DNA from 3 places in the Xenorhabdus ishibashii genome. Region 3 is predicted to be linked to each of the others. Evidence: predicted binding sites of a transcription regulator. Region 3 holds the regulator's gene; each other region holds the start of a gene.
What was found. The regulator Fur, encoded in region 3, represses iron uptake genes when iron is present. The targets are predictions, from matches to a motif close to ATAATAATGAGAACNACTATCAA.
Positions count from the first base shown of each region.

Region 1: a site for Fur is predicted at 3,739-3,761, ahead of ftnA (non-heme ferritin). Genes of this name have one in related genera too.
Region 2: a site for Fur is predicted at 3,128-3,150, ahead of Xish_RS13035 (TonB-dependent hemoglobin/transferrin/lactoferrin family receptor). Genes of this name have one in related genera too.

Region 1 is NZ_NJAK01000001.1:3,223,719-3,233,950, reverse strand. Features, by position in the region: gene Xish_RS15275 (GAF domain-containing protein) at 1-450, opposite strand, end outside; gene Xish_RS15270 (YebY family protein) at 980-1,330, opposite strand; gene copD (copper homeostasis membrane protein CopD) at 1,423-2,346, opposite strand; gene yobA (CopC domain-containing protein YobA) at 2,346-2,732, opposite strand; gene ftnA (non-heme ferritin) at 3,031-3,537, opposite strand; gene Xish_RS15250 (DNA polymerase III subunit theta) at 3,873-4,103, shown strand; gene pip (prolyl aminopeptidase) at 4,167-5,120, opposite strand; gene yebF (protein YebF) at 5,215-5,586, opposite strand; gene Xish_RS15235 (YoaH family protein) at 5,691-5,873, opposite strand; gene pabB (aminodeoxychorismate synthase component 1) at 6,023-7,393, shown strand; gene Xish_RS15225 (CoA pyrophosphatase) at 7,390-7,959, shown strand; gene Xish_RS15220 (L-serine ammonia-lyase) at 8,127-9,491, shown strand; gene manX (PTS mannose transporter subunit IIAB) at 10,003-10,232, shown strand, end outside.
Region 2 is NZ_NJAK01000001.1:2,723,381-2,733,612, reverse strand. Features, by position in the region: gene betB (betaine-aldehyde dehydrogenase) at 1-90, shown strand, start outside; gene betA (choline dehydrogenase) at 118-1,797, shown strand; gene Xish_RS13045 (GNAT family N-acetyltransferase) at 1,920-2,360, opposite strand; gene Xish_RS13040 (hypothetical protein) at 2,546-3,049, opposite strand; gene Xish_RS13035 (TonB-dependent hemoglobin/transferrin/lactoferrin family receptor) at 3,222-5,531, shown strand; gene Xish_RS13030 (sigma-70 family RNA polymerase sigma factor) at 5,663-6,178, shown strand; gene nqrM ((Na+)-NQR maturation NqrM) at 6,274-6,447, opposite strand; gene Xish_RS13020 (FAD:protein FMN transferase) at 6,515-7,498, opposite strand; gene nqrF (NADH:ubiquinone reductase (Na(+)-transporting) subunit F) at 7,660-8,886, opposite strand; gene nqrE (NADH:ubiquinone reductase (Na(+)-transporting) subunit E) at 8,902-9,498, opposite strand; gene Xish_RS13005 (NADH:ubiquinone reductase (Na(+)-transporting) subunit D) at 9,507-10,136, opposite strand; gene Xish_RS13000 (Na(+)-translocating NADH-quinone reductase subunit C) at 10,129-10,232, opposite strand, start outside.
Region 3 is NZ_NJAK01000001.1:2,851,028-2,861,259, forward strand. Features, by position in the region: gene glnS (glutamine--tRNA ligase) at 1-690, shown strand, start outside; gene Xish_RS13595 (beta-N-acetylhexosaminidase) at 912-3,617, shown strand; gene fur (ferric iron uptake transcriptional regulator) at 3,771-4,220, opposite strand; gene fldA (flavodoxin FldA) at 4,407-4,940, opposite strand; gene ybfE (LexA regulated protein) at 5,115-5,405, opposite strand; gene Xish_RS13615 (type I secretion system permease/ATPase) at 5,629-7,764, opposite strand; gene Xish_RS13620 (HlyD family type I secretion periplasmic adaptor subunit) at 7,767-9,122, opposite strand; gene Xish_RS13625 (peptidase domain-containing ABC transporter) at 9,115-10,232, opposite strand, start outside.

The DNA of each region.
Region 1 (10,232 bases), 370 kb from region 3:
ATGGTTACAAAGCCTGATAACTAGCGCTTTCAAACCATTTTCATCATTCTCGTCAAACCGATCAAAAACCGTGCTATCAATATCCAAAACGCCAATAACTTGCCCATTGATTTCTAAGGGAAGTACAATTTCAGCATTACTGGTGACATCGCAGGCTATATGATCAGGAAAAGCATGTACATCAGAAATACGTTGTATACTCTTATTTGCAACAGCCGTTCCGCATACCCCTTTTCCTACCGGAATACGAACGCAAGCAATCTTACCCTGAAATGGCCCTAATACCAGAGTATCATCATCAACTAAATAAAAGCCGACCCAATTAACATGTTCCAAACGTTCATATAACAATGCACTTGTGTTAGCCAGAGAAGCGATAAGATCGTATTCCCCTGATAGCAGTGCCATCAGACTATCTGCTAACTCTTGATAAAATTTATTCTTATCCATAAGCTCCTACGCAACAGATAAACATTTAACAAAATGAAAACAATGATTTTACATTAAATTTTCATCGTGTTTAACAGACTATTTCTAAGCATAATCTATCACTATGATTTAAATTTTCTTCCAGAATATCGTTTTTCTTCCTGAATTTAAATTTTCTTTAATTATTTTTACCAGTATGCACTTATAAAACTTAGGGATATATCACAGCTTATTTAAAAGATAGCCTGACTTGCACCCAGGATCGTGCCTTTGCTCATATTTTTATTATAAAACACCTTATCGTTACTTTAATTGGTTGTTTTATTTTCACTTACTTATTATACACCTAAGAAATAAAGTAATTTATTGAAAAGGAAATAAAAATATTCGCCCTTTATAACGGGCAAAAAAAGGCCGAGTTTACTCCTCTACTCGGCCCAGGGAAAATGGCTCTGTCAAAGAGCCTTGCGTTAAAAATTGCCATTGAGACGTAGAACAACTGACTATCTAAAGCGTAGTTGACATACAATGATTTACCAAACTTTAACCATTATCGGTTGGATGAATAGTCACATAAAGCCAATGCTGCTTTTTGAAATGGCTCAATGCTCATTTTTTGATTGGGATGATCGGGATCATTTAAGAGGATTGTATCTAATGATGATGCAATTACCTGGTTGGCTTGCATCAGTTGTGTTGCTTGATCATTCAACGGATACTGCATCAATGTGCTAGGATTTATCACAAACAACGCTCCATCTGTTCGACAATCAAGCATAACTTCTTCGCGAGTAAATGCCCACTGTTTGCCAAACTGTAACTTACTAATCGTTTTTATTGGCGCAGCTACTCCCTGAAAAGAGAGAAGCAAAAGAGGCACAGCCCAAAATAGTCGTTTCATTATCATCTTTCCCCTGATAGATACATACATGCCGTGATTTTATCGCTAATCTTCCTGTTTATGTACCCAGATTTACACCAATCATTCAAGAATCACGCAGGAGGTTGCGTTGCAAAAATCGCTACGCATAATAATACGGTTGTACCCAGAATAATTTCCAGCCAACTATTGATTATCAATTGCTGATAGCACTTTTTCTGTTTTAATTTGGGAACTAAAATATAGCGGTTAATCAAAGCCAAAAGAACCATTCCAGTAACCAGAACTATTTTTAACCATAGCATGGATTGGTATTCAGACAGAGTTCGACTGAAAATGGGCCAACCTGGAATGAGAATCACACTGCTCACAATTCCAGTCACAATCACCAGAGACACGGCAAAATGCCCATAAAGAGAAAATTTTCTCATGGCTGTTATGCTATCTGCATATAAGTTAGTCGCATTAGGCGATAAGTTTGCTTCTACTGATTGACGTAATCGCAAGAATTGCAGACACAGTAAGAATGGCCACAATCCACCAAACCAGTAACCTGCACTGAGTAAATGAATAACCTGATTGGCTTGAAGTAATAACCCTATGTTTCCTTCATACATAGCGGCATGTCCAATGAAAGCATGGCTTGAAAGTAAAATGAAAGAACAACCTAATAACAGGAAATTTCTGACCTTAATATTAGAAAGGAACAGCCCACCAACAGCAAGTACAGCAGTCAATAACTGCCATTTCCATACTTGTCCAAAAGAGGTTTCCAAGACAGACAGCCAGATATCCAGAGCATAAACATCGTGCCAGCCATCTCCCATTAATCCAGCCTGTACAATAAACCAGATGATTGAGGTGATAAAAGCCAGCACGGTGCTGATTAAAACACCAACTTTTAACCGTTCTCTCATCAGGAGCGAGAAATGACCAGAAACAAGCATTACAGTGAATAAGCTAAGGCCAAACATCAACATAACGACCACAAAATGAGAGAAACGGCAGAATACGTATAGCGCCTCTAGAGAAATCATTATTTTACGGTAAAACTATAAACGCCTTTTGTTTTATGACCATCGACAGAAAGTACACTCCAGTCAACACTGTATTTTCCTGTAGCAAGTTTGCCTTCAACTGGCAGAATTAACTTGGTTTTGGTCTCAGGATCGAGTTCTAATTTACCTGTTTTAATTACGCTCTTTTCTGGGCCAATCAATTTTACCTTACTGAACCCAAGCTCAATACGTTCTGAAAAGTTCAAAGTGATAGTTTGTGGGGCTGCTTCAACCGTTGTATTTTCTGCGGGAGTCTGATCTTTCAAATGAGCATGGGCCAAAGCCTGCTGACAAGACATGCCGACAAACAGAACCACAAGAGCAGATAGTTTGGTCCAGGATGAACGGATGTTAAGAATAAACATATAGATAACCCTTTAATATGTAGATGAATTTTTTATGTTTAAAAGGAGATTCTATACCAAAAAATCTGTTTAATCTGCGATAATCAGCGAGTAATGTCCCGACCTGTGAGGCACTACGCAAAAATGGGAATATAAAGAGGGAGAACCGTAACCCCAGTTTCACAAGGCATGAAAAAAACACAAAGAAACGGAGTTACGATGGAAAACAGATCAAATTGATTTATCCGGTTATTTTCTCTACTTAGTAGATTTTAAATGGCAGAATAACCAGCAAAACTCAAGTTGAAACATGCAAGAATCAGGCATGTGCTGGTGCCGCAGATAATCCCTTGAGATCTTTATCCAACAAGAACAGGGCTTTTCCACTTTCCCCTACCATCTCTAGTTTGTCCAGAATAGATTTGAACAGTTTTTCTTCTTCATGCTGCTCCGCAACATACCACTGCAAGAAATTAAAAGTGGAATAGTCTTGTGTCGTCATCGCGACATGGGCAAGTTTATTGATTTCTTCTGTGATCAATTTTTCATGCTCATAAGTCTGGTTAAACACATCGGAGATAGATTTGAATTCTACAGGAGGAGCCTGAATAGCGCCCAATACAGGCATTGAACCTGTGTCACCCAAATAATCAAACAAGCGTTGCATATGTTGCATCTCTTCCTGTGAATGCGTCTTTAAAAACGCGGCTGCGCCTTCATATCCCTTATCACTGCACCATGCACTCATTTGCAGGTATAAATTTGCAGAATAAAATTCCAGATTTAATTGCTCATTTAATTTTTTGATCATTTCTTGTTTTAACATCGGCCAACTCTCCTAATAATTTATTAAATTTTGCGTATTATGCCAATTAAAAACACATAATACAAAAACAAAATAAAAATATGCAATTAATTGATAAATAGGATTTTATTTATAAAAACCAATAAGAATAAATCTCATTAAATATAAGAAAATAAGAATCAATTTTATTTAATTAAATTTTTATTCAGAAAATAATTTTTAATAAAAATGAGAATTGATATTATTTATGTTTATTAGATACGTTTTTGCTCTTTTTAAAACAGCTTGCTAAACAAAAGAGAGTCTATTAATTTTCTTTTAGATAAATTAAAAATGAGTTTTCAGAGAGGCCAAAAATGGAACATAACTTAGCCAAATTATCTAAAGATGAAATGGATAAGGTCAATGTTGATTTAGCAGCATCCGGTGTTGCTTTTAAAGAACGTTATAACATGCCTGTCATTCCTGACACTGTTGAACAATCACAACCTGCACATCTGCAAGACTATTTCCAACAACGCTTGCAGCATTACCGCCAGCAGTCAAGATTACTGTCACGCCTGCCTTATGAACCTAAAAGTCGTTGAGGGAATGATAAAAAGGATAACCACCCTTTGCGGGTGGTTACATCTTAACTATTTCCAATAAATCTATTTGCCAACAAATTTATCAGTGGCTTTGATAAGTTGGTGTAAAATGCCGGCTTCATCAAAAGAGTGACCAGCCCCTTCCACAATATGCAATTCAGCCTCCGGCCATACTTTTGCCAAATCCCACGCATTCTGTATCTGACATGCCATATCATAGCGTCCATGTATAATCACAGCGGGGATATGCCTGATCACATCAATATGATCCAGTAATTGCTGGGTTTCATCCATAAAACCATTATTGATAAAGTAATGGTTTTCAATACGTGCAAACGCCAGGGCAAAATTATCCTCTGAAAAAGAGGCTGAGTTTGTAGAAGGCAGTAATGTTACTGTTTCTCCCTCCCAGAGACTCCATAAACGTGCAGCTTCCAACTGTACTTGCAAATCTTCACTGGTCAGCCGTTTGTTATAGGCGGCTATTACATCATTGCGCTCTTCTTCTGATAGGATAGACAACATACGTTCCCATTTTTCTGGGAAAAAACGAGAAGCGCCTTCTTGATAGTACCAGTGCAACTCTTGTGGACGGAGTAAGAAAATCCCTCTGAGCACTAATTCTGACACACTATTTGGGTGTTTTTCAGCATAAGCCAAAGACAGTGTTGATCCCCATGAGCCACCAAAAATCAGCCACTTCTCAACACCCATAAGATTACGCAGCCGTTCAAGATCCTCTATCAAATGCCATGTTGTATTATTTTCCAGGCTGGCATGGGGCTTAGAACGCCCACAGCCACGCTGATCAAATAACATAATATGATAGCGTTCAGGATCAAATAACTGACGATGATAATTTGCTATCCCCCCACCAGGGCCGCCATGAATGAATACGGCAGGTTTACCTTTTGGATTGCCACACAATTCCCAATAAATCTGGTGCCCATCTCCCGTATTCAGATACCCTGTTTGATACGCATCATAAGCGGGATAAAGTTTCCGTTGTTCCGTCATAAAGCCCTCTCACTGTTTAAACAAAACGGGATACTTTTCCAGTATCCCGTATATATTTAAAGAAAAGATAGTGTGACAAATTATTTGCTTTTATTTACTTTACTTCACTATAACTAATAGTCTCTTTTTGACAATCTATTGTGACATTGTAACTTTTATCTTTTTTCGTACCTCGGACGATCAAAGGAACCTGCAATGCGTTCGTATCGCCAGTAATATCATTGACATTCACCCATGCAATCAGTTTTGAAGTGCCTAATTGCTTTTTGTCCTTATCCCAGTGATTAATACGATTTTGTAAGAAATCTTGCTTAACCTGTGCTGCTACTTGATCTTTGGTTAAATTTTTACAAGAAATAAACTTTGCTACACGCTCACTCTCGGCTGCGGTTGCAATAAACGAAACAGAAAACAGAGTACCTGCACTCAGTAAACCAATACGACGAATAAACTGACTTGCCTTCATAATATTACCTCCTATTACCATTCAAATAGTATGGATTAAAAGCAGCTACAAATTAACATGCAGTAGAAAGTAATTATGTGAGTTTTGTTAAAAATGCGTTGCGTCTAGTTTTCACCATCTTCAAATAAAACATGGATCTGCTCATTGTTCTGGTGCTTTTCACGTAATTCCTGAGCAACAATAGCAATGGCTTCTCCGCTGCCCATTCCTTCGGAAATGAGCTGATGTATCCTTTCTACGGCAACTTGTTGCTCTTCATGGGATAGTGCTGGCATACCTGAAAACATCGTTATAACCTCAAACAAAACATAGCAATTATTGGCAAACGGCGATTATAGCCTGTTTTATCTCAAGTCAGGAGCGAGATTGTGTGATAATCTCCGTGGATTAATATGTTATTCCTTGTGGATTGCCAAACACCAATATTGATGCCGTCATGAAAATTGCATTACAAAAACGACAATTACCCTATTCTCCTGATCTCGCCATTCACTATTTCGCCCCCCTTTCTGCATTACCTTGGGCCATGCTGTTACATTCTGGAACCGCCAAACATCCGCATAATCGATTTGATATTATCGTCGCCGAACCTGTGACAACTCTTGTTACTCAAGGAACATCTACCGAAATTAATCGTAATGGGAAGGTTTCTCTTTCTCAGGAAGATCCCTTCCTGCTATTAAATGAGCACCTTCACGCCAGTGGTATTGATGCTCAGTTTGATCCAGATCTCCCTTTTCAAGGGGGAGCATTAGGTATATGGGGATACGATCTCGGACGACGTATCGAAAAGTTACCTGAATTAGCTACCAATGAACTGAGTTTTCCTGATATGGCTATAGGGATTTACGATTGGGGATTGATTATTGATCATCAGCTAAAGAAAGCGACGTTACTGGGTTACCACAATATTGACGAACGGCTGACATGGTTAGAATCTCAGCGAGAAAACAGGAAAGAAGGCTTTTCCCTGACAAGTTCGTGGCAATCCAATATGACAGCACAGCAATACCACGAAAAAATTGCTCAAATCCATCGCTACCTACGAGAGGGAGATTGCTATCAAGTCAATTTATCACAACGGTTCCATGCCAAATATGCAGGAGATGAATGGCAGGCATTTATCCAGCTCAATGAAAGTAATCAGGCTCCCTTTTCTGCTTTTATCCGCTTACCTGAGCACTGCATTATCAGCGTTTCCCCTGAACGCTTTATTCTTTTGCAAGATAATCACATTCAGACGCGCCCAATAAAGGGAACTCTGCCCCGATTGCAAGACACCGATGAAGATCAATTGCAAGCAGAAAAATTAGCAAATTCACGCAAAGATCGCGCGGAAAACCTGATGATTGTTGACCTGCTGAGAAATGACATTGGGCGAGTTGCCACACCTGGTTCGGTCAAAGTGCCCGAATTATTTGTTGTTGAACCTTTTCCTGCCGTACACCATCTGGTCAGCACCATTACAGCAACCTTGCCTGACACATATCATGCTACAGATTTACTGCGTGCCTGTTTTCCAGGTGGATCAATTACAGGTGCCCCTAAAATCAGGGCTATGGAAATCATTGAAGAATTGGAGCCACATCGCAGACATGGATATTGTGGTGCGGTTGGCTATATTAGTTTCTGCGGTACAATGGACAGCAATATTACTATTCGTACCTTACTGACAGAAAAAGGAAAAATCTACTGTTGGGCAGGGGGTGGTATCGTCGCAGATAGCATCGCTGAAAAAGAATACCAGGAAACATTTGATAAACTCGGACGGATCTTACCTCAATTAGGGGAACTATCTATACCATGACATCGCTCTCTGACTTCATTCATCGGTTTCAATTGCAGCTTCCTGCACGACCAGCACATTTAGCCAGCAATCAACGGAATGCGGCGGTATTATTGCCGATTATATGTAAGCCAGAACCAACGCTGTTATTCACCCAACGCTCCGCAAGCCTCCGCTCCCACGCAGGGCAAATTGCTTTTCCGGGCGGAGCGGCTGATCCTGAAGACGCTTCCCTTATTGCCACTGCCTTGCGGGAGGCAGAAGAAGAAGTCAGCCTGCCGCAAGATAAGGTACAAATATTGGGGCAATTAGCCCCTTTGGATAGCATTGGCGGTTATCGTGTCACTCCAGTTATTGGGTTAGTTGCCGCCCCCATTTCCTTTCGAACTAATCCAGCAGAAGTAGCAAGTATTTTTGAAATTCCACTGATTGAGACACTTTCCCTTCCCCATTATCGGTATCTGGATATAAAACGCCGTAATCAACAACGCCGAGTCTATTTTTATTGGCACCAAGAGCATATGATTTGGGGATTGACCGCAGCCATTATTTATCGCTTAGCACAGCAAGTGCAAAAAACGCTCTGAATTGGACGCAAAACACCACAAAACTGTGCATTACTTATCCATAATCATATCAATTGCTATTATAATTAAAAAAAAACTGTAAACTCCTTTATCAACACTACCAAATAACAGTAAAGTAGCGCGCTTTATATAAATAACTATATCTCTCTTCTTTAAAGGAGTCTGGCGTGATTAGCGTTTTCGACATGTTTAAGGTGGGTATTGGCCCATCCAGCTCTCATACTGTTGGTCCTATGAAAGCAGGCAAACAATTTGTCGATGATCTTGTAAACCTGGGGGTAATGTCCTCTATCACGCGTGTAGCTGTTGATGTATACGGCTCACTTTCATTAACCGGGAAAGGTCACCATACGGATATTGCTATCATCATGGGGCTGGCAGGTAATATGCCGGCAACCGTTGATATTGATTCAATCCCTGGTTTTATTCGTGATGTTGAGCAAACTGAACGTTTGCCGCTGGCAAATGGTTTACACGAAGTCGATTTTCCTCGCGATGGCGGTATGAACTTCCGTAGCGATAACCTCTCACTGCACGAAAATGGCATGCAAATTCATGCGTTCGCCGGTGACGAAAAAGTTTACAGCAAAACCTACTACTCTATCGGTGGTGGTTTTATTGTTGATGAAGAGCATTTTGGCAAGCCATCCCAGGATTCCAAACCTGTTTCTTACCCTTACAGCTCTGCGGCTGAACTGCTGATGAACTGTAATAAAACAGGCCTGTCTGTTTCTGGCCTGATGATGAAAAATGAATTGGATTTACACAGCCAAGAAGAAATTGCTGAGTATTTCGCGGATGTCTGGGCAACCATGCAAGCCTGCATTGAGCGTGGCCTGAACACAGAAGGGGTTTTGCCAGGCCCATTGCGCGTTCCTCGCCGCGCAGCAGCGTTACACCGTATGCTGACATCATCAAACAAATTATCTAATGACCCAATGAATGTCGTTGATTTAATCAATATGTTTGCGTTGGCCGTCAATGAAGAAAATGCCGCCGGTGGCCGTGTTGTTACTGCACCAACCAATGGCGCATGTGGTATCGTCCCTGCCGTTTTGGCTTATTACAATCACTGCATCGAACCTGTGACACCGGAACTGTATACCCGCTATTTTCTGGCTTCCGGTGCAATCGGCATCTTATATAAGATGAATGCTTCCATTTCGGGTGCTGAGGTTGGTTGTCAGGGTGAAGTTGGGGTAGCTTGTTCTATGGCAGCAGCCGGCATTGCCGAACTACTCGGCGCAAGCCCTGAACAGGTTTGTATCGCAGCAGAAATTGGCATGGAGCATAACCTCGGTTTGACTTGTGATCCGGTTGCCGGCCAGGTGCAAGTTCCTTGTATTGAACGTAATGCTATTGCATCAGTTAAAGCGATCAATGCTGCCCGTATGGCACTCCGCCGTACCAGTGAACCTCGTGTTTCTCTCGATAAAGTGATTGAGACCATGTATGAAACGGGCAAAGATATGAACGCGAAATACCGTGAAACTTCACGCGGTGGTTTGGCAATAAAAGTTCAATGTGACTAACATAACACATCGTTCATTTATCATACATAAAACAACAATTTTGCCTATTTTTTCTACATTTAAATTTTAGTTGAAATAATATCCCTGCCATTTGGCAGGGATATTTTTTTGGCTGAAACGAGTTAATAAAGTACATTATTTCCCATTTTGCGATAAAAACATCTCAATTTTTTTATAAAAAAATTAAAAAAATGTTACCGAGAACAGAAATAAATACCATTTTATAATAAAAATACAAAATTTAAATACAAGTTATTACTGTTTATCGGAATAAAATATTGTTTTACCCTGTCTAAATAGCCTGACTTAATTTTTCTGACTGATAGCAATTTTCTTGAAGGCTGCTAATGATAATCTAATGGCATATTTTCTTATGTAACAGAATATAAAACCATGACCGTTTTATGCTCACGACTATCCTATTGATTGATAGGAGATTCAATACATTAGAAATATTGAGTGTGAACTTGCAATAGTTCTGAATTCAATTGTTACAGAGAGGGGTAAACAAGTGAGTATAGCCATTATGATTGGCACACACGGGGCGGCAGCAGAACAGTTGCTCCATACCACAGAAATGTTGATTGGGGAGCAGGAAAATGTTTCTTATATCGACTTTGTGCCCGGTGAAAATGCTGATACGTTATTCGAGAAATACAACCAAAAGCTGAAATCGCTTGATACAGAACAAGGCGTGCTGTTTTTTGTCGATACTTGGGGTGGCAGTCCATTCAATGCTGC
Region 2 (10,232 bases), 130 kb from region 3:
GGTCGGGAAAATGGGCTGGTTACACTACAAAATTACACGCAAACCAAATCAATACAGGTGGAATTAGGTAACTTTGAATCCCTATTTTAATTCACGCCTGAAACAGAGGAGATAACAATGGTTTTTGATTACATTATTATCGGTGCTGGTTCAGCGGGTAATGTACTTGCAACTCGTTTAACGGAAGATCCTAATGTGACGGTTCTGCTACTGGAAGCTGGCGGGCCAGATTATCGATTTGACTTCCGTACTCAAATGCCAGCAGCTCTGGCATATCCCTTGCAGGGAACCCGTTATAACTGGGCTTATGAAACCGATCCCGAACCTCACATGAATAACCGGCGCATGGAATGCGGGCGCGGTAAGGGGTTGGGTGGATCATCACTTATCAATGGCATGTGCTACATCCGTGGTAATCCGCTGGATTTTGATCATTGGGCAACACAATCTGGTCTGGAAGATTGGACCTATCTTGATTGCCTTCCCTATTTTCGTAAAGCTGAATCAAGAGATATTGACGAAAATGACTATCATGGTGTCGATGGGCCTGTCAGTGTCACGACACCCAAGGCAGGTAATAATGAACTCTTTCACGCTATGGTAGAAGCAGGTATTCAGGCGGGTTATCCACGTACTGACGATCTGAATGGCTATCAGCAGGAAGGGTTTGGTCCAATGGATCGCACCGTTACCCCTCAGGGACGCCGCTCCAGTACAGCCCGTGGTTATTTAGATCAAGCACGATCACGCCCCAACCTCACTATCATGACCCATGCTTTGACTGATACCCTTGAATTTAAAGGAAAGACAGCCGTTGGCGTCAATTTTTATCAAGGCAATAGTTCAAATTTAACATTGGCAAAAGCACGTAAAGAAGTTTTACTCTGCGCGGGTGCGATCGCATCTCCACAAATTCTGCAACGTTCAGGTATTGGCCCCGAAGAAATATTAAATGATCTTGGTATTCCTGCGGTGCACGTGTTGCCAGGCGTTGGACAAAACTTACAAGATCACCTTGAAATGTACTTGCAATATGAATGCCTCAAACCTATCTCCCTCTATCCCGCATTGAAATGGTATAACCAACCCCAAATTGGTGCTGAATGGTTATTCAAAGGGACAGGTATTGGTGCCAGCAACCAATTTGAAGCAGGTGGCTTTATTCGTACCCACGAAAAATTTGCCTGGCCAAATATTCAATTTCACTTCCTGCCCGTTGCGATTAACTACAACGGCAGCAATGCTGTCAATCAACATGGTTTTCAAGCTCATGTCGGCTCTATGCGCTCACCAAGTCGGGGGCGAGTTAAAATTAAATCACGGAACCCGCGTCAGCATCCGAGTATTTTATTTAACTACATGTCAACAGAACAAGATTGGCAGGAGTTCCGGGCTGCTATTCGCATTACGCGGGAAATTATGGCGCAACCAGCGCTGGCGCCATATTGCGGACGTGAAATCAGCCCAGGTGTTGAAATTCAAACCGATGAACAGTTAGATGCCTTTATTCGTGAACATGCTGAAACTGCATTTCATCCATCATGCAGTTGTAAAATGGGGACAGATGAAATGGCGGTTGTGGATGGTCAAGGACGTGTGCATGGCATTGAAAATTTGCGGGTGATTGATGCCTCTATCATGCCGACAATTATTACTGGTAATTTAAATGCTACAACGATCATGATTGCTGAAAAAATTGCTGATAAAATCAGGGGAATTTCTCCTCTGCCCCGCAGTCAGGCAAACTATTATGTTGCCAATGATGTTCCTGTCCGCCAACGAGTAAAAAACAGTTAATCAAAATGCATTTTCACAAAAACTGAATAAATCACTAATATGGGAAATTGAGGTATTCACGTAATATCATTTGAACCCTCATTTTTCCCGTATTTATATTACCCATAGCAATAATTATCTTGTTACGATATTAAATTCAAAGTCATAAAGATATGTTCTGCACCTTCTTCCAAATAAATCCCGCCCTGAACTTGATAACCGAGGCTTTCATAAAATGGCTGAGCATGGCATTGTGCAGATAAAACGAGAGTCTCAATGTTATTTCTTCTGCCATAATCTTCAATAAATTCCATAACTTTACGACCTACTCCCTGACCGCGATAGTGTCTCAATACTGCAACACGCCCAACTTTGAGTATGTTATTATCTTTCAGGATCGCCCGTAATACGCCTATTGGTTTTTCACCATCAAATACTACCACATGCAAAGCGATATCATCATACTCATCAATATCAATCTCTGCATCAAATCCCTGTTCATCCGTAAATACTTGTTTGCGAATGGCAAATGCTTGCTGAATTAATTCGGAATTCTGTCTTCCTGTGCTATATTTTATTTCCATTACCATACCCTGATTATAATTTACAAAGTCTACATCTAACCTGCTTTTAGATAGATAAGCAAGTCAAGTTAGGATAAGAAATCAAGACTTGGTTTAGATTGAAAATAATAAGGGTGACCATTTTTAGATCACCCTTATGATGCAATTCACTTTATACCAATAATATCTTGAATTAAGAAGATAAATTAATTTTCTTCTTTTTTATCACCATCATCTTTAAGACCATTGCCTTTAAGGTGATTAATTAAATCATCCGCCTTTTTATCAGCCTCAGACTTTATTTCTTCCGTCTTCAACTTCATGGCACCTGAAAGCTGATCGAGTTTATCATTAGCCTGATGCTGGATATCATCCGTTTTCGCTTTCATAGCCTCCATCACATCACTCGCTGTTTTAGTCGCTTGATTCTGTATATCCGTTACCTTGGATTTCATTTGTTCAGCGGCTTCATTAGATTTATCAATCAAACTATGGTCTTCACGTGAAGCATTTTCCTTTACCTCCTGTGATTTTGCTTTTGCATTATCCGTTACATCCGTGGCTGTTTGTTCAGTCACAGTTTTCTTGTGCACTGCGCTTTCTTCCGTTTGCTGTACTGGATCTTCCGCTTTTTTAGATGCGTCATCACAACCAGCAATCAGTGCCACGATACCTGCCAGGATCAGAGAACCAAGGATCTTTTTCTTCATTGACGAACCCCTTACACTAAGGAAATTTGACTTAAATTTCACCATCGTATGGTATGCTTTCCAAAACCCCATAAGCAAATAAAAATAATTCTCATTTTTATTTGCCTTTTTTGATTTATCAGGTGACTTACTACATTGAAAATATTTCACTTGATCATATTTCAGGAAATTTATGGCAAATAATAGTCAAAAATTAGAAAAACGCCCAATCGCTACCATGATTCAGAAAATTTTAACAGGTACACTTTCAGGGACATTAATATTAGGAGCGGCACTTTCCAGCACTGCTTACGCGATCGAAGATCCCAAAGAGCAAAAATCTGAAAAGAAAAATGAGGTGATAAAATTACCCACACTTTCCGTTGTTGAGAGTTTACACAACAGCACCAGTGCGGGAAGTTCAGTACTCAAAAAGGCGGATATTGACCGAACCCAGGCCGATAATGTTGCTCAGTTACTCGAGCAGCTTCCTGGTGTTTCAATGGCCGGCTCTCCGCGTCCCGGCGGGCAAACGCTGAATATCTGGGGCATGGGCGACCAGGAAGATATCAAAATCACTCTGGATGATGCGCCAAAAGGATTCGAAAAGTATCGTCAGGGTTCCGTCTTTATTGAGCCTGAGTTAATCAAACGTGTCGAGGTTGATAAAGGGCCACACAATTTACTCAACGGAAATGGTGGATTTGGTGGTTCGGTCAAACTTGTGACAAAAGATGCGAACGATTTGTTGCGCCCTGATGAAGATTGGGGTGGCTTTGTCAAACAAAGCTACCACACGAATGACAGGCAGTGGATCAATAGTGGCGCAATATATGGCAGAGATCCTAACGGTTTTGCTGATGGATTGCTCTATGTGAGCAAGCGCAATGGGCACAATATTAAACGCCCTGATGGTACACGTTTTGAGTTTTCACAAAACAACCAAACATCTTATTTATTGAAAACCAACTTTTATCCCAGTGACGCTCACACGGTAAGTTTATCTGCTATGCGATCTGAATCAGATGGCTGGCAACCTTGGGCAGCTAAACGAGATAAAATGAATGTTCCTTCAGCCTACGATATAGAAAAATATGGTTGGGATGGTGCATGGAAGAGAAAACTCGTTTTTCGTAATCAGATTGATCAAAACTACACTGCCAAGTGGAATATCGCTCCAGAGGACAATCCTTGGCTGAACCTGACGATGATTTATGCTTATTCAAAAACTAAGCAAAATGACCATCGTCCAGAAAATGTCATAGCTAATTACAGCTCTTCCATGGGAAACAAAAGCTGGGTTGATTACATCGATAATCTGGTTGATATCAACAATAAAAGCGTATTCTCAACAGGTATGATTGAACACGAATTACTGGTGGGCACTCGCTTGCATAAAAACGAACGCAATGTGCTGATGTTCGATAAAAGCAAAATAAAGTATAAAAACTATAACTATGGTTATTATCAGCCAGGCTATATGCCTGCTGGCGATCAATTCACTTACAGTTTCTATATTCAAGATTCCCTGAAAATAGGCAACGTCACCGTCACACCGGGTGTTCGCTATGATCATGTCAAAAATAGGGGTAAAGAAAATAACGCATCCATATACAACGATAAATCACCAGAAATCAATCATGACTATAGCAGTGTAACCTATACTGGCTGGTCACCCCATTTGGGCATTTTGTGGCAAACCAATAAAAATCTTTCACTGTTTGCTGATGTCAGCCGTACATGGCGTGCACCAGTAGTTGATGAACAATATGAGGTACAAGGGATCGGTAGTCTTAGAGGCTCAAGCCGTAATCTCGATGTTGAGAGAATGACAGGGATACGCCTTGGTGCAATTCTCGACTTCAATAATGTGGTATTTGAAGATGATAGCCTACAAATCCGTACCACCTTATTCCGCAACCGTGGTAAAGATGAGATCTTTAAAAAACGTGGAGTTTACTGTAAAGCCCAAGCTGATGGCTTAGTACCGTACTACAACTGTGAAAAACCACAAGCAAACTATCGCAACCTGTCAGGATATACCATCGAGGGGCTGGAAATAGAAACCTTCTATGACAGCCGCACACTCTTCGGAAAATTATCTTTCTCTACAATGCGTGGCCAGCGTGATACTTCTATGCGCGATCCATGGTCAGAGCATAAAACCTGGCTTGTAGAAATACCACCAACTTCTGCACATGCCATGTTAGGGTTCAAGCTCCCACAATGGCAGATGGTAATGGGATGGAAAGGTGACTTTATCCGTAAGCAAGATCGTTCACCAGAAGATAAAGAGCCACTGGTTAAAAATTGGTCACTACCAAAGAGCAGTGGTTATGCCTTGCACGGTCTGTTTGCAAGCTGGCGCCCTGATTTTATCAAAGGATTTGAAGCACGAGTCACTATCGATAACCTGTTCAACCGTGATTACTCTCCGTACTTAGGAGAGGAAGTCTCAGGTATTGGCCGGAATTATAAATTCAGCATTTCACAGCAATTCTAACTGATACTTAACCCTCCAATACCTAACCCTCTTACCTTAAGAGGGTTAGGTTTCCAAACGCTGCATTGACTTCCTCTCATCAAATACAAATAATAACCATTATCAGTTATATCCTATCAGGCAATATCATTATGGCGGTGCAAAAAAGCACATTTAAGCACAATCAAATCACCCAGAAACTCTATACCGATTACCATCATTGGTTATGCAACTGGATCAGACAAAACAGTGCTTATCCCAATCAGGCTGAAGATCTCGTTCATGAGGTCTTCATCAAATTGATGCAATCTTCGGATCTGGAAAATATCCGCCAGCCAAGAGCTTTTTTAATGACAATAGCACGCAGAACCCTCTCCAATTACTGGCGCAGGAAAAAACTGGAAGACAATTATCTGGACTATGTCAGTGAACAACCTGAAATCTCAGCCAATTCTTCTGAGAATCAACTTATGCTGTTAGAACAGTTAGAAAAGATAGATAAGACTCTGGATGAACTTCCGGCAAAGGTTCGGCAGACATTTCTACTCACTCAACTCCAAGGCTTGCGTTATAAAGAAGTTGCGGAAAATTTGGGTATCTCAATAAGCTCAGTGAAAAATTATTTGCAGCAAGCCCACAAGGAATGCCACCTTTTTAATACACATTGAACAGTCATCCCTGAACAAACAACAAAAAACCCCGCTGTTTATCTGGCAGCAGGGCATTTTTTCTAACAACAAAGTTGCTTGACGGTAAAAAAATATTAAAGAATACGATGCTTCTCCAACTGTGCTTGACGGGCAGTTTCCCTCGCCATGCGTTTTTTACGAGCATCGCAAGGTTCAGGACAATCACACACTTTTTCTACGCCGATGCTTCCCAAGCCACCACAGCTTCCTTGAATGCTTTTGCGCTTAAAAATATAGCCTAACGCCATGCCAGCAAAAGCCAGCAAGAAAAAGATAAAAGTGGCAATAAAGACTTCCACCGCCTTTCCTCCTTTCTTATTTCTTCTGTAAGTATGCCTTCTTAAAGGCGGTATTATAACGCTCTTCAAAACCGTCTTTGGTTTTAACAATCATAAAGACCGGAATATTCAGCTTCTCAGCCACTTCCATGCCCTTCTCTGGTCCGAGTACATCTAAGCCTGTAGAAAAGCCATCAGCGCTCATACAAGTCGGTGCTATCACGGTAATTGAAACCAAATTATGTGTTATCGGCCTGCCGGTTTGCGGATTAATGGTGTGAGAGTAGCGCACGCCATTCTGTTCAAAATAGTTGCGGTAATCACCTGAGGTTGCCACAGACATATTACCTGGTTCAATGATCTCCTGAGCATTTTGAGCCATGCCACTATCCGATGGTTTTTCAATCGCTATCCGCCACGGGTTTCCTTTGCCATTGTTGCCCGATGTGCGAACTTCCCCCCCAATATCAACCATGTAATTTTTGATGTGATGAGATCCCAGATACTCAGCGACAACATCAACACCATAACCTTTGGCGATGGAAGAGAGGTCAACATACAATTCAGGAATGGATTTAATTAAGTTATTACCTTCAACAGACAAATTATCGATCCCCGTCCAGGCTCGGCGAGTTTTTAATTCTTCATCCGTCGGCGCTTTGGTAATACGCCCTTCTGGCCCAAATCCCCACAGGTTTACCAGTGGACCAACCGTAACGTCCAGTGCACCTTCTGTCAGCTTATTGATCCGAATAGCTTCTTTGACCACTTTCGCCGTAGCGGCAGATACTGGAAAAGGCTTGTTCACTTCACGGCTTTGATTAAAACGACTCAATTCAGAATTTGGTCGATAAGTGGACATCTGATCGTTGACTTCTTCCAGCAGACGATCAATCTCTTTTTGCAAGTTTTCGGGGGCAGGTGCAGACGAGTCAGCAACATATTTAACGGAGTAATAAGTCCCCATCGTCTGCCCATTCAGGTTTTGCTGTTCTGAGCCACCACATGCCACCAGCATCATGGTCGTAAACAGCAATGCCACCCAGTTGATCATTTTTTTATTCAGCATAACTTACTCTTTCTGGCTTATTTTGGCTCTTTCTGAATCGTCAGCGCCCACATTTTGTGGGCGCTTGTCGTTAAATCATGTTAGCTGCAACCCCAAATTTATTGGGTATACCATCAGCCACCGAAATCATCCAGCATGATATTTTCATCTTCTACGCCAAGGTCTTTCAGCATTTTAATCACCGCAGCGTTCATGACCGGAGGCCCACACATATAGAATTCACAGTCTTCGGGTGCCGGATGATCTTTCAGGTAGTTTTCATACAGGACATTGTGGATAAAGCCGGTATAACCATCCCAATTATCTTCCGGCAGAGCATCTGACAGTGCCACATGCCATGTGAAGTTCTCATTTTCTGCTGCCAATTGATCAAAATCTTCGGTATAAAACATTTCACGCTTAGAACGCGCACCATACCAGAAAGAGATCTTACGCTTAGAGCTTAACCGCTTAAGCTGGTCGAAGATATGAGAACGCATTGGCGCCATACCCGCGCCACCACCGATAAAGATCATTTCTGCATCAGTATCTTTCGCGAAGAATTCACCAAATGGGCCAGAGATCGTTACCTTATCACCTGATTTCAGCGACCAAATATAAGAAGACATAATACCCGGAGCAACATCTGGGTTTCTTGGTGGTGGTGTTGCAATACGCACGTTCAGCATGATAATGCCGTGCTCTTCTGGATAGTTCGCCATTGAATACGCACGAATCGTTGGTTCTTTGACTTCAGAGACATAACGGAACAGATTAAATTTATCCCAATCTTCGCGATATTCCTCAGGGACATCATAATCAGCATAACGGGCGACATGGGGAGGGCATTCTATCTGAATGTAACCACCAGCACGGAATGGAACCACTTCCCCGTCAGGAATTTTTAGCTTCAATTCTTTAATGAAAGTGGCCTTGTTATCGTTGGAGATAACTTCACACTCCCATTTCTTAACACCAAAGATTTCTTCTGGCAGTTCGATTTTCAGGTCTTGTTTAACATTGACCTGACATGCCAAACGACAACCTTCTTTAGCTTCACGTTTGTTGATGTGGGAAAGTTCCGTTGGCAGGATATCACCGCCACCTTCCCTGATTTTCACGCGGCACTGACCACAGGAGCCACCACCACCACACGCAGAGGAAACGAAAATTCCCTGGTTGGAAAGCATACTCAACAACTTGTCACCGGCGGGAGCAGAGAAACTTTTATCCTCATCGCCATTGATTTCAACTTTAATATCCCCAGTGTTCACTAACTTAGATTTTGCGAACAAAATCATTGCTGTCAGTACCAACACAATCAGGGTAAACATGACTACGCCTAGAATGATTATATCCATGAATTCTTCTCGCCTTTATAGCTGCACACCGGAGAAGGACATAAAGCCCAATGCCATCAAACCAGTGGTGACAAAGGTGATCCCCAATCCTTTCAGACCTGCCGGAACATCCGCATATTTCATTTTTTCACGGATAGCAGCCATCAGAACAATTGCCAGCATCCAGCCCATACCTGAACCGAAACCGTATACGATGGACTCCCCGAAGTTATAGTCACGCTGTGCCATAAATGAAACACCACCGAAAATCGCACAGTTCACTGTAATCAACGGCAGGAAAATGCCCAACGCGTTATAAAGTGCCGGAACATAACGGTCTAATATCATTTCCAGAATTTGTACCAGTGCAGCAATTACCCCGATAAAAGTAATGAAATTCAGGAAACTCAAATCCACCCCATCCATCAGTGCCCCGTCACGGAGTACCAGATTGTAGACGAGGTTATTGGCAGGCACGGAAATTCCCAATACAACTGTTACAGCCACACCAAGGCCAAAGGCCGTCTTAACATTCTTTGATACCGCCAAAAACGTACACATACCGAGAAAGAAAGATAACGCCATATTCTCGATAAAGACGGCGCGGACAAACAAACTAATATAATGTTCCATTTTGTTTGTTACTCCTTCTCAACCTGCGCAGGTTTCAGAGTCCGCAAACCCCAAATCAACATGCCAATAATGAAGAATGCACTCGGTGCCAGCAGGAATAAGCCATTCGGCTGATACCAACCGCCATTCTTGACAGATTCCAGCACCGTAACACCGAACAATTTTCCTGAACCAAACAGTTCACGCAGGAAACCAACCAGCAACAGGATGACGCCATAGCCCAAACCGTTACCGATACCATCCATAAAACTTTCAACGGGTGGTGCTTTCATGGCATAGGCTTCAGCACGTCCCATAACAATACAGTTCGTGATGATAAGACCAACAAACACCGATAACTGTTTGGAAATTTCGTAGGCATAAGCCCGCAAGATCTGGTCTACGACGATAACCAGAGATGCAATAATCGCCATCTGTACGATGATCCGCACACTGCCAGGGATGTAGTTACGAATTAATGAAATGAAAAAGCTGGAAAACGCTGTTACCAGCGTAACTGCAAGGGTCATGACTAACGCAGTTTCCAATTTGGTGGTAACAGCCAGCGCTGAACACACACCCAAAACCTGCAATGCAATTGGGTTATTATCAAACAGAGGCCCAAGCAGGACGCGTTTTATTTCTTTACTATCAGCCATCTTTCAAGGCTCCCTCACGTACTTTTTTCAGGAACGGGCCAAAGCCGTTATCACCCAGCCAGAAATCAAACATGTGCTGAACACCGTTAGAAGTCA
Region 3 (10,232 bases):
GCATTGGAATCCTGCATCCGTGATGATCTGAATGAAAATGCACCGCGCGCGATGGCGGTTCTTGATCCAGTGAAACTGGTGATTGAAAACATGCCGGAAGGTGAAGTTATTCTGACAATGCCTAACCATCCGAACAAACCAGAAATGGGCAGCCGTGAAGTGCCGTTCAGTCGCGAAGTCTACATTGATCGTGCAGATTTTCGTGAAGAAGCAAACCGCCAATATAAGCGTCTGGTTCTGGGTAAAGAAGTCCGTCTGCGTAATGCTTATGTGATTAAAGCCGAGCGAGTTGAGAAAGATGCAGAAGGCAATATCACGACAATTTATTGTCAGTATGACGAGCAAACCCTGAACAAAGATCCAGCCGATGGTCGCAAGGTTAAGGGTGTCATTCATTGGGTAAGCGCAGCACACGGTGTACCGGCAGAATTCTATCTGTATGACCGTCTGTTTAGCGTAGCAAACCCAGGGGCAGAAGCTGACTTCTTGTCTACTATCAATCAGAATTCGCTGGTGATCCGTAAAGGATTTGTCGAAACAGGGTTGGCAAATGCTTTACCAGAAACAACCTATCAGTTTGAGCGCGAAGGTTATTTCTGTGCTGATAGCCGTCTCTCAGGTGCTGAACATCTGGTCTTTAACCGTACGGTTGGCCTGCGCGATACTTGGGCAAAAATTTCGCAAGAGTAATAATCTCACCAAGATAATGTGATCCTTCCCACAAAAAAGCGTGATTATTTTCACGCTTTTTTGTGCTTGATAGCCTTGTAATGAAAATTAACTCCTTCAGGTAAGATTAAAAATTGCCTTATAGTCACATGTTATGTAGGGTTATTGCCTGGCCAGACTTGTACATTATTTGCCCCAAAATTTGCCCATTGAAAAAATAATAAGTTCGGACGAGGTAATTTATGAAAACTATTAAATTACGTACTTTGGCAGCATTTATCACGGCAGTTGGATTTATAGGCAACGCTCATGCAGAAATGGCATCACCAATGTCATTGCAGCAATCCATGTCATCACAACAGATTGTGGATTTACTCAGTCAGTTAAAAGTTAATTTCAAAGTCATTGATAATCAGGCGGGTGCACATGGTACAGATTGTGCCATTCTTGGCGCTGATTCGGCGGCCTGTAATCGGGTTAACATTACCTTGAGCAATGGTGATCAGGCAATCAACTCTTCCGATTGGGCGCTCTATTTTCACAGTATTCGCCAAATCCTGAAATTGGATAATGATCAATACAAAATCACCCATATTACCGGTGACTTACATAAACTGGAGCCAACGAAGCAATTTACGGGCATCAAAGCCAATGAAGAGATCGTGTTACCCATTATTGGTGAATATTGGCAGATTTACAGTACAGATTTTATGCCGCGTTGGTATGCAACTTCTGGTGATGCGACGCCCAAAATCTTGGCAAATACCGATACTGAAAACATCAGCGAATTTTTATCTGATCTGAAAGGCGAACAGTGGCAACGAACCACAACGGATAACAATACCCTGATGACGCCTGAAAACCGCTTTGCAAAAAACCAACAAGTGGCAACGATCAGTGAAGATAAACTGCGAGGGCAGATTATTCCGACACCGAGAGAGCTTTCCGTTCATTCCCAGGATGTGGATTTATCCCGTGGCGTGAAATTAGAGTTGGGCGGGTTGAGCGGCGAAACTATTAACGTGATCAGGGAACGTTTTAAAGCCCGTGATATTCATTTAACGGATAACGGTTACCGAATAGCAACTCAAATCAACGCAAACCAATTTACCAAGCCTTGGCGAATAAAAGGTGCGTATTTATTGGAGATTACCACCAAAGGGGCACAAATCATCGCATTTGATCAATCTGGTGTATTCTATGGCCTACAATCGCTGTTTTCCTTACTTCCTGCCAATGGTATGCCAAAGATTGCGACACTGACGGCAAAAGATGCACCTCGGTTTGAATATCGCGGTGTGTTCCTTGATGTTGGGCGAAATTTTCATAGCAAAGAAGCTGTCTTGCGTCTGCTTGACCAAATGTCCCGCTATAAACTGAACAAGTTCCATTTCCATTTGAGTGATGATGAAGGTTGGCGTTTAGAAATCCCTGATTTACCGGAATTGACTGAAATCGGCAGTCAACGTTGCCATGATTTGAGTGAGACTCAGTGCTTATTGCCGCAATTGGGATCAGGGCCAGAGAATAACAATATGGGAAGTGGCTATTTTAGCCGTCAGGATTACATTGATATTCTGAACTATGCCAAAGCCCGTCAGATAGAAGTGATCCCAGAAATTGATATACCCGCCCACGCTCGTGCCGCAGTGATGTCGATGGAAGCGCGCTATAAGAAACTGATGGCGCAGGGCAAAGAGCAGGAAGCTAATGAATATCGCCTGCTTGATCAGACAGATACCTCGAATACCACCTCCGTGCAGTTCTATGATCGCCACAGTTACCTTAACCCGTGCATGGATTCGGCAAAACGATTTATCAATAAAGTGATTAGCGAAATTGTTGCCATGCACAAAGAAGCGGGTCTGCCGTTAAATACATGGCATTTTGGTGGCGATGAGGCGAAAAATATCCGTTTGGGGGCAGGATATCAGGACAAAAATGGGACAATTGTGCCAGACAAAGGGATTATCAACCAAAAAATCGAAGACAAGCCGTGGGCAAAATCTCAGGCTTGTCAGAAAATGATAGCGCAAGGTGTTATTAAAGATGTAGATGAACTTGCCAGTTATTTTGCCATTGAAGTCAGCAAAATCGTTAATGCCCACGGTATCAGCACCATGCAGGTATGGCAGGATGGACTGAAACAGGCTAAATCGGCAAAAGATTTTGCGACTAAACAGGTGACGGTGAACTTCTGGGATACCCTGTATTGGGGAGGTTATGATTCTGTCAATGACTGGGCGAATAAAGGTTATCGGGTCATTGTTTCCAGCCCTGATTATGTCTATCTGGATATGCCATATGAAGTCCATCCGAAAGAGCGGGGCTATTATTGGGCAACTCGCTTTAATGATGAAGCGAAAATTTTCAGCTTTGCTCCGAACAATATGCCACAAAATGCTGAAACCTCGGTGGATCGGGATGGCAATCACTTTAATGCTCATAGCAATAAACGCTGGCCGGGCGCTTATGGTGTATCGGGGCAATTATGGAGTGAAACCGTGCGCACCGATGATCAAATGGAATATATGATTTATCCGCGTTTACTGCCGCTGGCGGAACGGGCATGGCATCAAGCCAGATGGGAGCAGAATTACCAGCAAGGCAGAGAATATAAAGGCGGAATAACACACTATGTTGATACAACTCTCCTGCAACATGACTGGGAGCGCTTTGCTAATCTGATCGGGCAGCGTGAGCTGGCTAAGCTGGATAAAGACAAAATTTCATATCGTTTGCCTGTACCGGGCGGCCGAATTGTTTCTGGAACACTGGAAGCCAATATTGCATTACCGGGAATGGTTATCCAATACTCATTGGATAATGGGAAAACATGGCAGGATTACAATGACAGGCAGCGACCTCATGTCAGCGGCAATGTGAAAATTCGCTCTGTCAGTACTGATGGAAAACGCTTTAGCCGTATCGATGAAGTTAAATTCTAACGGCTGCTTTTGAGCAATGAGGGGAAATCAGAGCAATAGATTAATAAGGTAATCTGCCGATTAGTTGGAATTCTAATCGGCAGTAGCTTATTCAGACGAACAAACACCAGAAGCGGATTATTTCAGTTACCTTATTTGGCGCTTGTTTACCTATCATGCTTTTTCATCATGCAGTGCGTTATCCTTGCGGCAGTCACCAGCAGCACAGTGACCATATAAATAAAGACTGTGGTTTGAGAGCTTGATTCCATAACGCTCAGCAATATTTTTCTGACGCTCTTCAATAAACTCATCGCTAAATTCAATGACCTTACCGCAGTCGAGACAAATCAGATGGTCATGGTGATGTTGCTGAGTGAGTTCAAAAACCGATTTACCGCCCTCAAAATTGTGGCGCGTGACAATGCCGGCATCATCGAACTGGTTCAACACGCGATAGACAGTGGCGAGGCCAATCTCTTCACCGATATCAATCAGCTTTTTGTAGAGATCCTCCGCACTGACATGATGGCATTCTGGGTCCTGTAGCACTTCCAGAATTTTCAGTCGTGGAAGTGTTACTTTAAGTCCAGCATTTTTCAATGCTTTATTGTTGTCGGTCATGCGGATTCAGTCCTGTAACTTGAGTTAAGTGAACTTGTGATACTTGGGGGTATCGTGAGGGAATCATGATTCTGTTTCACGTTGCTGATTATAGGCATGGATATTAAAAATGAAAACCATGCCTATTCAGATATCATGACACATTATGCAAGAATAATCCTGCCTGAAAGGGCTTTTATCTTCTTATTAAGCACCCAGAATTTCTGACAGGCTCATTTCAGCCGTGATCTGTTGTACCCAGGCTTCAACGCGCTCATCCGTCAATTCTGGTTGACGATCTTCATCAATGGCCAGACCAATAAAATGGTTATCGTCCGCCATGCCCTTAGAGGCTTCAAAGTGATATCCTTCGGTTGGCCAGTGGCCTACAATAATGGCACCATGAGGTTCAATAATATCGCGAATGGTGCCCATAGCATCACAGAAGTACTCTGCATAATCTTCCTGGTCACCACAGCCGAACAAAGCAACCAGTTTCCCTTCGAAGTTGATCTCTTCCAGCGTTGGGAAAAAATCATCCCAGTCACACTGAGCTTCGCCGTAATACCAGGTTGGGATGCCAAGCAGCAGGATATCGAAGGCTTCAATGTCTTCTTTGCTGCTTTTGGCAATATCGTGGACTTCAGCAACATCAGCACCGCCCAATTTTTCTTGGATCATTTTGGCGATGTTTTCTGTGTTGCCTGTATCACTACCGAAGAATATACCTATTATTGCCATAAAATGGGTTAACCTCTTGTTTTATTAGTGTATTAAATCTATACACATCACGCTGAAATCAGCTAGAAAAATGTCAGTTTCAGTAACATGAAAAGCGTTATTTTGACCAAACATCCATGACAAATCTGTCAGATTTGTGTGGTGATAGCGCTTCATTGTGTTTAATAAAAGCCGTTAATCGGCAAGGTGATTTTTTTCTGTCAGTTGAGCTAATAACATTTGTTCAATCAATTCACTGCGGCTAATGTTGCGCTGTTTTGCCAGATGGTTTAGTGCATCGACGGCATCTTCATTGAGCTTGAGTTCCACTCGCCGCAGTCCTTTGACTTTATCTCGCCGCAACTGGTTGCGTTTATTGATTCTAAGCTGTTCATCTCTGGACAGCGGGTTTGTCTTAGGTCGCCCAGGCCTGCGTTCATCTGCGAACAAATCCAGTGTGGTGCGATCAGTTTGTTCTTTTGCCATAAATTCAATTGATAATGGGCGTGTACCAATAATATAGCGGGCAATAATACCTTAGCTGGACGCGTGTCGCTACTAGTTTCCCTTTCCGCTTTTTGTCGGTGGAAGTCCCCTTTTGAGGTAATTTTTCTGTGTACAATGTCAGTGATGATATTTTTATCGATACTCCTAACCAGAATGATATCGGGCTGCTGTTTGTGAATAAGATAAGTTTCTTTTTTAGTCATCACTTCGTTTGTTGATACCAAAGTTGTGCATATAAGCCATTTTGCTGTACCAGAGCATCATGTGAACCTGATTCAGTGATACTCCCCAGATCTAAAACGAAAATCTTATCGGCATGGCGGAGGGTATTTAACCGATGAGCAATGCTGATCACGGTTCGGTTTCGGCATATTTCATCCATATTGCTCATGATGGCGGCTTCTGACTCATAATCCAGTGCGGAGGTCGCTTCATCAAGGATCAGAATCTTGGGATCATTGAGCAATGCCCTTGCCAATGCGATACGTTGCCGCTGTCCACCAGAAAGGTTACCCCCTTTTTCGCCAACATAATGGTCAAATTTATGTGGAAATGCATTGATAAAATCAACCGCCCCCGCCAAGGTTGCAGCCCGATAGACCTCTTCATCACTGGCATTGGGCTTGCACAGGCGGATATTGTCCGCAATGCTGCCGGAAAACAGAATGCTCTCCTGCAAGACTACGCTCATATTACGGCGCAGTGATACTGGGTCGGCAATCGCTAAATCCATGCCATCCACCAAAACCTGACCGTGTTGTGGCACATATAGGCGTTGTAACAGGCGGGTTAATGTACTTTTGCCGGAACCCGATGGTCCGGTAATGCCAATAAATTCTCCGGCCTTAATGTTCAGTGACAAATTTGCCAGCACTTCTGGCGTATCAGTATGATAGCGGAAGCGTATATTGCGGAATTCAATCTGGCCTGCCAGTTCAGGAGCTGATACCAGCCCCTGTTTACTACTTTCCATAGGTTCATCAAGAATATCGCCCACCCGACGCAGGGCGATCAGCGTATGCTGAAAATCTTGCCAGACTTGTGCCAATCTTAGGATGGGTTGGGTAACATGCCCCGCCAACATATTAAAGGCAATTAATTCACCAGGGGATAAATCCCCATCAAGTACACCCCGAACTCCCCACCATAGCAGCAGAGCAGCAACTACTTTTTGGATCAGTTCAATGCCTTGTCCGGCGGCAAGCCCACTTTTTTGCGCCGTGAAACGCCGGATTAACTGCTGGCTGAGCACCTTTTGCCACTGGTGCAGAAAGCGTTTTTCTGTCGCAGTAGTTTTAATGGTTTCAATACCCGTGACAGCTTCTGTCAGAAAGCTGGTGGCATTAGCATCAGCTTCATACTCTTTTTCTACCTTGCGTCGAATGATTGGCCCGACGGCGATCCAGAGCAAGAAATAGAGAACCAGCGAACTGATTACGATCCAGGTTAACAGGGAGGAATAATGGAACATCACACCCAGAAACAGAACAATGAAAATCAGGTCAAGCAACAGCATCAGGGTAGAACCGGTCAAAAATTGGCGGATCTGCGCCATCTCCCTGACTCTGGCAATAATTTGTCCTGTTTGCCGCTGTTTGAAATAGGGCAGGGGCAAACCGACGAGGTGGCGATACAATTTGCCGGAGAGTTCAGCATTGATTTGGCTGGCCATATGCCCAAACACGGTATTACGCAGGAAGCCATAAAGAGGTTCTGCCAACGCCAGTGCCAGCATCGCCATACCTAAAACATGCAGGCTGGAAATACTCCGCCCAACCAGCACCTTATCGATGACATTTTCAAATAATAAAGGCGCCGCCAATGCAAAAAGCTGCAATACAATGGCATACAGAAAAATATCCCGTAACTGGCTTTTTTGCCTGAAAATAGAAGGGAAAAACCAGCTTAGGCCAAATTTAACCTGCTGCTTGGTCAGGAATTTATCCGCTACCAGCAGCACCTTATATTCACACCCGCTGTGATCCTGTTCACCCCGCATTGGATGAGTCAGTGCATGCACTTCATATTGTCCGGTGATAGGATCGAACACTTTAAATGCATCAGAACGAATTTCTGACAGAATCCACCAACGCTTATCCAATTCAATCAATGCAGGTACAGGTAATGTGGCAACGCTATCAGGTGTCAAACGTTCAAACTTACTGCACAGCCCAATAGCATCCGCCGCTTCACGTAGTTGTGGATCTGTCAGTGCAAGGGAATCCAGCCCCAGGGAATGATGTAATTGCCCGACAGAAGCCACTTTATGGAACTGTTTCCCTAAATGAACGAGACAATCCAGGGCGTAATTGTTTGCAAAGGAAAAAGTATCAGTCATGATTATTTTTCCCTTAACGCTTCAGATTGATATTCTCGGATTGGACTGAGCAGATAATCAATCACTCTGCGTTGATCCGTCTTGATTTCCGCAACAATAGACATCCCAGCCGTGATTTCAACAGGTTTTCCATCCACCATAATATTGTTCTGTTTGAGGCTGATTTGCGCGGGAAAAACCAGACCTGACCGTTCGTCGGTGGTGGAGTCCCGTGAAATGCTCAATAACTCTCCTTCAATCGTGCCATAGCGAGTATAAGGAAATGCATCGACTTTAACAGTGACATGCTGACCAGGCCGGACAAAACCGGCATCTTTGTTCAGGATCTGGATTTCAGCCAGTTGTACATGCTCGTCAGGAACAATCACCATCAGATTCTGCGCAGGTTGCAAAACAGCGCCGAGGGTATGGACACTTAATTGTTGAACTGTGCCGGTCACGGGAGCACGCACAACCTCAAGTTCTTCCCGCTCTTGCATTTTAGAAATTTCTTGTTGTGTTACCGCCAACTGAATTTTTGCCTGTTTCCTTTTCTCAAACCATTCCCGCTCTTTTTTAATTTTGACGCTCTTTAACTGCTCTTCCAGACTCTTGTATTTCGCCATCAGAATATCGAGTTCCGATTTTTGTTGCGCGATCACCCTTTCTGTTTCCAGAAGTTCCTTTTCTTGTTCGAGATATTCCACCTTGCTGATAACCTGCTTTTGGCTCAATGTTTTTCGCGCCTGCAAACGTTGGTTAATATTTTCGCGCAGGTGGGTTAATGACCGTATATCGCTATGCCGCGCTTTTTGGGAAGTCAGGTTCTCTTCCATTTCCGCGTGAATAGTGGTCATAATTGAGTCGAACTCCTGCTGTTCGTGGGCGTAATGTGCCAGAATTCTTTCCTGCTTATCGGCGGATTGTTGTTGGAAAAGCGGCAGAGATTTAGGGAATTGTTTTTCCAGCAGAGCTTGATAACGAATTTCTTCTTCCGTCAGATAATTGCGTTGCTCGATCAAACGGGCAATATCCTGATTGACGCCGAGTGTATTGAGCGTTAACAGTGGTGCCCCTTTCTCAACATGCTGACCATTTGTGATATGAATGGCGATCAGGCGGCTTTGCTCGTAAGCCTGAATGATTTGGGAACGGCCAGAAGCGATCAGGCGTCCGGTTGCTGTTGCCTGTACATCCAATTTCCCCAGACAAGCCCAGAGCACCGCAACCAGAACACTGATACTCAGCGTTATTGCCGTATAGCGGGCGAACGGGGAAGGTGGACGTTGTGACAATGCCAGATGGGTCGGTAAAAAATCATAGTGGGGAGTGGCAGTATGTAACCGTTTAATCCCTTTGCGCAAGATAGCCTTAAACATGGGCAGGCTCCTCCTGTGTTGTTTCCTGTTTTAATTCTTGTTGTAACTGCCAAAGTTTCCGATAGTGTTTGCCTTGTTGCAGAAGCTGTTGGTGGCTGCCTTGTTCGATGATTTGGCCTTGATGTAACACAATGATCCGGTCGCATTGGCGTACCGTGGAGAGCCGGTGTGCAATGGTGATGACCGTTCTGCCTTGGGCAATCTCAGCCATGTTGGATTGAATGATGGCTTGCGATTCATCATCCAATGCACTGGTGGCTTCATCAAGGATCAAGATCTTGGGATCGGATAACAGGGTTCTGGCAATGGCAAGACGTTGTCTCTGCCCGCCTGATAACGATTGTCCCCCTTCGGCGATCACCGTGTCATACCCCATCGGCAATCGGAGAATAAAATCGTGTGCCCCTGCCAGCTTTGCGGCTTCAATGACGGCGGATAACGGGGCGTCAGGACATGACTGGGACAGGTTCTCATACACAGTTTTATTAAACAGGAAGTTTTCTTGCAAAACGATACCAATCTGCTGCCGGATGGATGCAATCTTGAAGTTTTGCAAGGGAATGCCATCCAGTGTGATAGTTCCACGCTCTGGGGTATAAAGTCGTAACAGCAAACGTGCAAGAGTGCTTTTCCCAGAGCCTGAAGTGCCCACAACGCCTACGTTTTCTCCTGCCCGAATATCGAGCGTGAAATGGTTGATAGTGGGTGGAAGATCGGGTTGATAGTGAAAGACGATATCAGAAAATGAGATAGCTCCTTGTAATACAACCTGTTCGTTGCCTGATTGTTGCTCTGTTGGCAGGTTCAGCATATCTCCCAGCTTATCAACGGCAATGCGTGAACGGATAAATTGCCCCCAGAGCTGCACCAACTTAGCCAGAGGTTGCTGGGTATGGCTTACCATCATATTGAAGGCGATCAATTGACCAATCGTCATGTGCAGGGAAAGCACCTCGGAAGCGCCCAGCCAGATAATGACAGCACTGGTGATTTTTTGTATCACCGTCACCAGATGACTGGAACGATTATCCCATTGCTGCACATCATAACTGGTGCTGACCATATTTTCGGTCTGGTTATCCCAACGGCGAATAAAGCGGGGTTCAGCAG